Variovorax paradoxus: one gene and its partner. The protein of the gene in region 1 interacts with the protein of each later gene in a pairwise test. Links are inferred from orthologs where the notes say so. Each region holds a gene or a part of one and is shown on either strand. Other genes may lie near its edges.

Region 1 (3,064 bases):
GGCCACGGCCAACATGCGCCAGCTCTCGGGCGGCATGAAGCGCCGGGTGCTGGTGGCGCAGGCGCTGGTGCACAAGCCGCCCGTCATCGTGCTGGACGAGCCCACCGCCGGGGTCGACGTCGAGTTGCGCCAGACGCTCTGGCAGTTTGTCGCCAGGCTCAACAAAGAGGGCAGCACCGTGCTGCTCACCACCCATTACCTCGAGGAAGCCGAAGCGCTGTGCAGCCGCATCGCGATGCTCAAGCTCGGCAAGGTGATCGCCCTGGACCGCACCAGCGAGCTCTTGAAGTCGGCCGCCAGCAACGTGCTGCGATTCAAGACCGATGCGATGCTGCCCTGGGCCATTGCCCAGCATGCGCGCATCACCGGGCGCATCGTGCAATTGCCGGCGCAGAACGCCCATGAAGTCGAACAACTGCTGGCCGCGATCCGCGAAGCCGGCGTGGCGGTGGAAGACGTGGAAATGCGCAAGGCCGACCTGGAAGACGTGTTCATCGACCTGATGGCGGGCGAGCAGACGCCGCTGGAGGTTGCGAGATGAGCGCCGCGCCGGGCCGCCCCAAGCAAGCGAAGCTCCCCCTCGGGGGGAAGCGAGGACACGCAGTGCCGAGCAAGGGGGCCCTATGATGGCCGTCACTGGTTGGCGCGCGCTGCTCTACAAGGAGACGCTGCGCTTCTGGAAGGTCGGTTTCCAGACGGTGGGCGCGCCGGTGCTCACGGCGCTGCTCTACCTGATGGTGTTCGGCCATGTGCTCGAAGACCATGTGAAGGTCTACGGTTCGGTCGGCTACACCGCCTTCCTGGTGCCGGGCCTGGTGATGATGAGCGTGCTGCAGAACGCCTTTGCCAACAGCTCGTCCTCGATCATCCAGAGCAAGATCATGGGCAACCTGGTGTTCGTGCTGCTCACGCCGCTGTCGCACTGGGGCTGGTTCTTCGCCTACGTGGGCTCGTCGGTGATCCGCGGGCTGGCCGTGGGGCTCGGCGTGTTCGTGGTCACGATCTTCTTCGCCATGCCGAGCTTCGTTGCGCCCATCTGGATCCTGGTGTTCGCGCTGCTGGGCTCCGCCATGCTCGGCACGCTGGGGCTCATTGCCGGCCTCTGGGCCGAGAAGTTCGACCAGATGGCGGTGTTCCAGAACTTCCTGATCATGCCCATGACCTTTCTGTCGGGCGTTTTCTATTCGATCGGCTCGCTGCCGCCGTTCTGGCAGGGCGTGAGCCACCTGAACCCGTTCTTCTACATGATCGACGGCTTCCGCTACGGCTTCTTCGGCGTGAGCGACGCCTCGCCCTGGCTCAGCCTGGGCATCGTCGGTGCCGCCTGGCTGGTGGTGAGCGCCATTGCCGTCCATTTGCTGCGTATCGGCTACAAAATCAGAGGCTGAAAGGCCCTTTTCAATTCCCATGACCGCCGAACAACTCCAGGCCCTGATCCAGTCCCACCTTCCCTGCGAGCACATCACGCTCGAAGGCGACGGCCGGCATTGGTACGCCACCATCGTCTCGGCCGAATTCGAGGGCAAGCGCGCCATTCAGCGCCATCAGCGGGTCTACGCCACCCTGGGTGCGAAAATGCATACCGACGAGGTGCATGCGCTCTCGATGAAGACCTACACGCCGGCCGAATGGGCGGCGTTGGAAAAATAACTCTCCGGCCCCCGGGCCCTGATTCGCTGGAAATTCGATGGACAAACTTCTGATTCGCGGCGGGCGCCAGCTCCGCGGCGAGGTACTCATTTCCGGCGCCAAGAACGCAGCCTTGCCGGAACTGTGCGCCGCGCTGCTGACCGACCAGCCCGTGACGCTGCACAACGTGCCGCGGCTGCAGGACGTGTCGACCATGCTCAAGCTGGTGCGCAACATGGGCGTTGCGGCCGAGCGCGACGGCAACGGCACGGTGCGGCTCGATGCGGGCGATCTCACCAACCCCGAGGCGCCCTACGAACTGGTGAAGACCATGCGCGCCTCCGTGCTGGCGCTGGGCCCGCTGCTCGCGCGCTTCGGCCACGCCAAGGTCTCGCTGCCGGGCGGCTGCGCCATCGGCTCGCGGCCGGTCGACCAGCACATCAAGGGCCTGCAGGCCATGGGCGCCGAGATCGTGGTCGAGCACGGCTACATGATCGCGAGCCTGCCGGCGGGCCGCACCCGCCTGAAGGGCGCTCGCATCCTGACCGACATGGTCACCGTCACCGGCACCGAGAACTTCCTCATGGCGGCCGCGCTGGCCGAGGGCGAAACGCTGCTCGAAAACGCCGCGCAGGAGCCCGAGATCGTCGACCTGGCCGAAATGCTGATCCGCATGGGCGCGAAGATCGAAGGCCACGGCACCAGCCACATCCGCATCCAGGGCGTCGAGAAGCTGCACGGCTGCGAGCACGCCGTGGTGGCCGACCGCATCGAGGCCGGCACCTTCCTGTGCGCCGTCGCAGCCACGGGCGGCGACGTATTCCTGCGCCATGCGCGGGCCGACCACATGGACGCCGTGATCGACAAGCTGCGCGATGCCGGCTGCACGGTCGCGCCGGAAGAGGGCGGTGTGCGCATCAGCTCCAGGGCCCCGGCCTGCGAGCACCTCAAGGCGCAGAGCTTCAGCACCACCGAGTACCCGGGTTTTCCGACCGACATGCAGGCCCAGTTCATGGCCCTGAACGTGATCGCGCGCGGCGCCTCGATGGTCACCGAAACCATCTTCGAGAACCGCTTCATGCACGTGAACGAGATGGTGCGCCTGGGCGCCACGATCCACGTCGAGGGCAAGGTGGCGATGGTCGAGGGCGTGCCCCAGCTTTCGGGCGCCACCGTGATGGCCACCGACCTGCGCGCCTCGGCCAGCCTCGTGATCGCCGGGCTCGTGGCCGACGGCGAGACGCTGGTCGACCGCATCTACCACCTGGACCGCGGCTACGACCGCATGGAAGCCAAGCTGCGCGGCCTGGGTGCCGACATCGAACGCATTTCGGGAGCCGCCGCATGATCACCCTGGCGCTCTCGAAGGGCCGCATCTTCGAAGAGACGATGCCCCTGCTGGCCGCAGCCGGCATCGAGGTCACCGAAGACCCCG
Region 2 (3,310 bases), 2.3 Mb from region 1 along the record:
CACCGGATAGGCCGAAAAAGGCTCGGCCACGATGCGCGCCCGCAGCACCGACTCCGGGTCGTCGTGCAGGAACCAGGCGATGTTGTCGCGCACCGTCATCACGCTGCTGACCAGCCGCGTGTCGAGTTCGAACACGTTGGCGATCACCTGCTGCTCGCGCACCGCGAGCACGCCCGCGCGCGCGCCGGCTTCGGTCATGGCCAGGATGTCGGCCGAGGTGATCTTGTCGTCGCGCACCAGCGGCATGCCCAGCAGCTTGAAGAGCATGTCGGTGGAGCGCGTGAAGAACCACACCAGCGGCTTGAAGGTGGTGATCAGCACCAGCATCGGCCCGACCATGCGCACCGCGATGCGCTCCGGGTCGCTCATGCCCAGGCGCTTGGGGAACAGGTCGGCAAACACCAGGAACACCGCGATGACGATCACGAACGAGCACAGGAAGGCCACGTTCGCCGAGGCTTCCACGCTCATCCAGTTCTCGAAGAAGCGCGCGAAGTAGGGGCTGAGCGAGCCCTCTCCCACCACGCCGCCGAGGATCGCCACCGCGTTGAGGCCGATCTGCACCACGGTGAAGTAGTGGCCCGGCTGCTCCTGGACCCGCAGCACCTTCTCCGCGCGTGAGTCGCCCTCGTCGGCCATCTGGCGCAGGCGCAGGCGGCGCGAGGCGGCCAGCGTGATTTCGGCGAGGGAGAAGAACGCGCTCATCGCGATCAGCAGAACGATGATGAGCAGGCTTTGGGTGAGAGTCATGGTGGCACGGCGAAGTGCACCATGGTGCCATGACTCGGCAGCACGAAGTGCGCGCAGCCTGGGGGAGAGCCTAGACCCCGCCGTGCGGGTGCGTGGGGTCGACCCAAAGTACCGATTCGGGTTTTTCCACCGGTTCGATGTCGAGGTTCACGGCCACGGCCTCGCCGTCGCTGCGGCACAGCACGCATTCGAGCGTCTCGGTGGCGCTGGCGTTGATTTCCTGGTGCGGCACGTAGGGCGGCACATAGATGAAGTCGCCCGGGCCGGCCTCGGCCGTGAACTCGAGCTTCTCGCCCCAGCGCATGCGGGCTCGGCCGCGCACCACATAGATCACCGATTCGAGGTGCCCGTGGTGGTGGGCACCGGTCTTGGCGTCGGCATGGATGGTGACGGTGCCGGCCCAGAGCTTCTGCGCACCGACGCGCGCGAAATTGATGGCCGCGGCTCGGTTCATGCCGGGGGTCTGGGCGGTGTTGGCGTCGAGCTGGTTGGCCGCGATCACGCGTACGCCGTCGTGCTTCCAGGCCGGCGCGGCCTTGCCCTCGTGGTCATGGCCGTGGTCGTGGCTCATGGCGGGCGCGGAAATCAGGCGGCGCTGCTGCCGCCCAGCACTTGCTGCAGCTCGCCCGACTCGTACATCTCCATCATGATGTCCGAGCCGCCGACGAATTCGCCCTTCACGTAGAGCTGGGGAATGGTGGGCCAGTTGCTGTATTCCTTGATGCCCTGGCGGATGCCGTCGTCTTCGAGCACGTTGACGGTCTTGAGCGTCTTGGTGTCGACGCCGACCGCCTTGAGGATCTGGATGGCGCGGCCGGAGAAGCCGCACATCGGAAAGCTCGCATTCCCCTTCATGAAGAGAACGAGGTCGTTGGACTTGACGAGATCGTCGATGCGTTGCTGGGCGTCGGACATGGGGACTCCTGAAAAGTGGACTGAGGGGATTATTTCACCGTGCGCCAGATCCCGCCGGAGCAGCGCTGGATGCCGGCAAGGTCGTTGCGGCTTTGGACTTGGGCGAAACCGCGCGCCTCGAGCAGCTGGCGCACGGCCATGGCCTGGTCGTGGCCATGTTCGAGCAGCAGCCAGCCGCCATCGGAAAGATGGTCCGGGGCCTGCTGCACGATCTGGCGGATGTCGACCAGCCCGTCGGGCCCGGCCACCAGCGCGGCCAGGGGCTCGTGCCGCAGCGCGGGCAGGTGCGGGTCGTCGGCCGCGATGTAGGGCGGATTGCTGGCGATGACCGCGTAGCCGCTGGCGGCGCCGTCCAGCCAATGGGCCTGGCGGAAACGCACCGGCAGGCCCAGGCGCTGTGCGTTGGCCTCTGCGACGGCCAGCGCATCGGCACTGGCATCGACCGCGTCGACCTCTGCATCGGGGCGCGCATGCTGCAGCGCCAGCGCGATGGCGCCGCTGCCGGTGCCCAGGTCGAGCACGCGCGGGGCATCACGGCCTTCGAGGCATTGCAGCGCCCAGTCGACCAGCGTTTCGGTGTCCGGGCGCGGCACCAGCACCCGTGCGTCCACGCGCAGGCCGAGGCCGTGGAATTCCTTCTCGCCGAGCAGGTAGGCCACCGGCTCGCCCGCCAGCCGGCGCGACAGTTGCGCCGCGAGCGCGGACCATGCCGCATCGGAAATGGCGTCGGTGTCGTGCGCCAGCAGCCATGCGCGGTCGTTCGGCGCGCGGCCCAGCGCATGCAGCAGCAGCAATTGCGCATCGAGCCGGTCGATACCCAGTGCCACGGCCGCGGCCAGCGCCTGGGCCACGGTGGATGGCGTGGTGGTCGCTGCCATGGTCATGCCGGCAGGCTCGATTCCAGCTCGGCCAGCTGCTCGGCCTCGCGCGCGGCGCGCAGCGCGTCCAGCACGTCGCCGAGGTCGCCTTCCATGATGGCCAGCAGCTTGTAGAGCGTGAGGTTGATGCGGTGGTCGGTGAGCCGGCCCTGCGGAAAGTTGTAGGTGCGGATGCGGTCGGAGCGGTCGCCGCTGCCGATCAGGCCCTTGCGCATGGCGGCATCCTTGGCGGCGCGCTCGCTGCGCTCCTTTTCCTGAATGCGGGCCGACAGCACCTGCAGCGCCTTGGCCTTGTTGCGGTGCTGGCTGCGGTCGTCCTGGCACTCGGCGACGATGCCCGTTGGAATGTGCGTGATGCGCACGGCCGAATCGGTCTTGTTGATGTGCTGGCCGCCCGCGCCGCTGGCGCGGTAGGTGTCGATGCGCAGGTCGGCCGGGTTGATCTGCACCGCCACCGTCTCGTCGGGCTCGGCCAGCACGGCCACCGTGCAGGCGCTGGTGTGGATGCGGCCCTGGGTTTCGGTGGCTGGCACGCGCTGCACGCGGTGACCGCCGGATTCGAAGCGCAGGTGGCCGAACACGTCGGTGCCCACGATGCGAAGCACCACTTCCTTGTAGCCGCCGAGCTCGCTCTCGCTTTCGCTCACCACTTCGCAGCGCCAGCCGGCGCGCTCGCAATAGCGCGTGTACATGCGCAGCAGGTCGCCCGCGAACAGCGCCGATTCGTCGCCGCCCGTGCCGGCACGGATTTCGAGAAATGCATTGCG

Evidence for each region.
Region 2: the proteins of QFZ47_RS07360 (region 1) and grxD interact in binary tests that used the Escherichia coli proteins (3 or more experiments, as listed by UniProt). The link is inferred for Variovorax paradoxus from one-to-one orthologs.

What each region holds. Positions count from the first base shown.
Region 1 is NZ_JAUSXL010000002.1:752,405-755,468, reverse strand. Bases 282-3,028 are described here. They hold QFZ47_RS07360 (BolA family protein), read left to right. Parts: upstream 282-1,407; coding sequence 1,408-1,650; downstream 1,651-3,028. Other genes in these bases: hisG (ATP phosphoribosyltransferase), read left to right, coding at 2,974-3,028; murA (UDP-N-acetylglucosamine 1-carboxyvinyltransferase), read left to right, coding at 1,688-2,977; QFZ47_RS07365 (ABC transporter permease), read left to right, coding at 624-1,388; QFZ47_RS07370 (ABC transporter ATP-binding protein), read left to right, coding at 282-541. Also shown: more of QFZ47_RS07370, read left to right, coding at 1-281; more of hisG, read left to right, coding at 3,029-3,064. UniProt on the Escherichia coli protein: Involved in cell resistance against acid stress.
Region 2 is NZ_JAUSXL010000002.1:3,010,611-3,013,920, forward strand. What follows is about bases 1-2,993. They hold grxD (Grx4 family monothiol glutaredoxin), read right to left. Parts: upstream 1,666-2,993; coding sequence 1,336-1,665; downstream 1-1,335. Other genes in these bases: paeA (polyamine export protein PaeA), read right to left, coding at 1-750; QFZ47_RS17835 (cupin domain-containing protein), read right to left, coding at 821-1,321; prmC (peptide chain release factor N(5)-glutamine methyltransferase), read right to left, coding at 1,695-2,543; prfA (peptide chain release factor 1), read right to left, coding at 2,546-2,993. Outside these bases: more of prfA, read right to left, coding at 2,994-3,310. UniProt on the Escherichia coli protein: Monothiol glutaredoxin involved in the biogenesis of iron-sulfur clusters.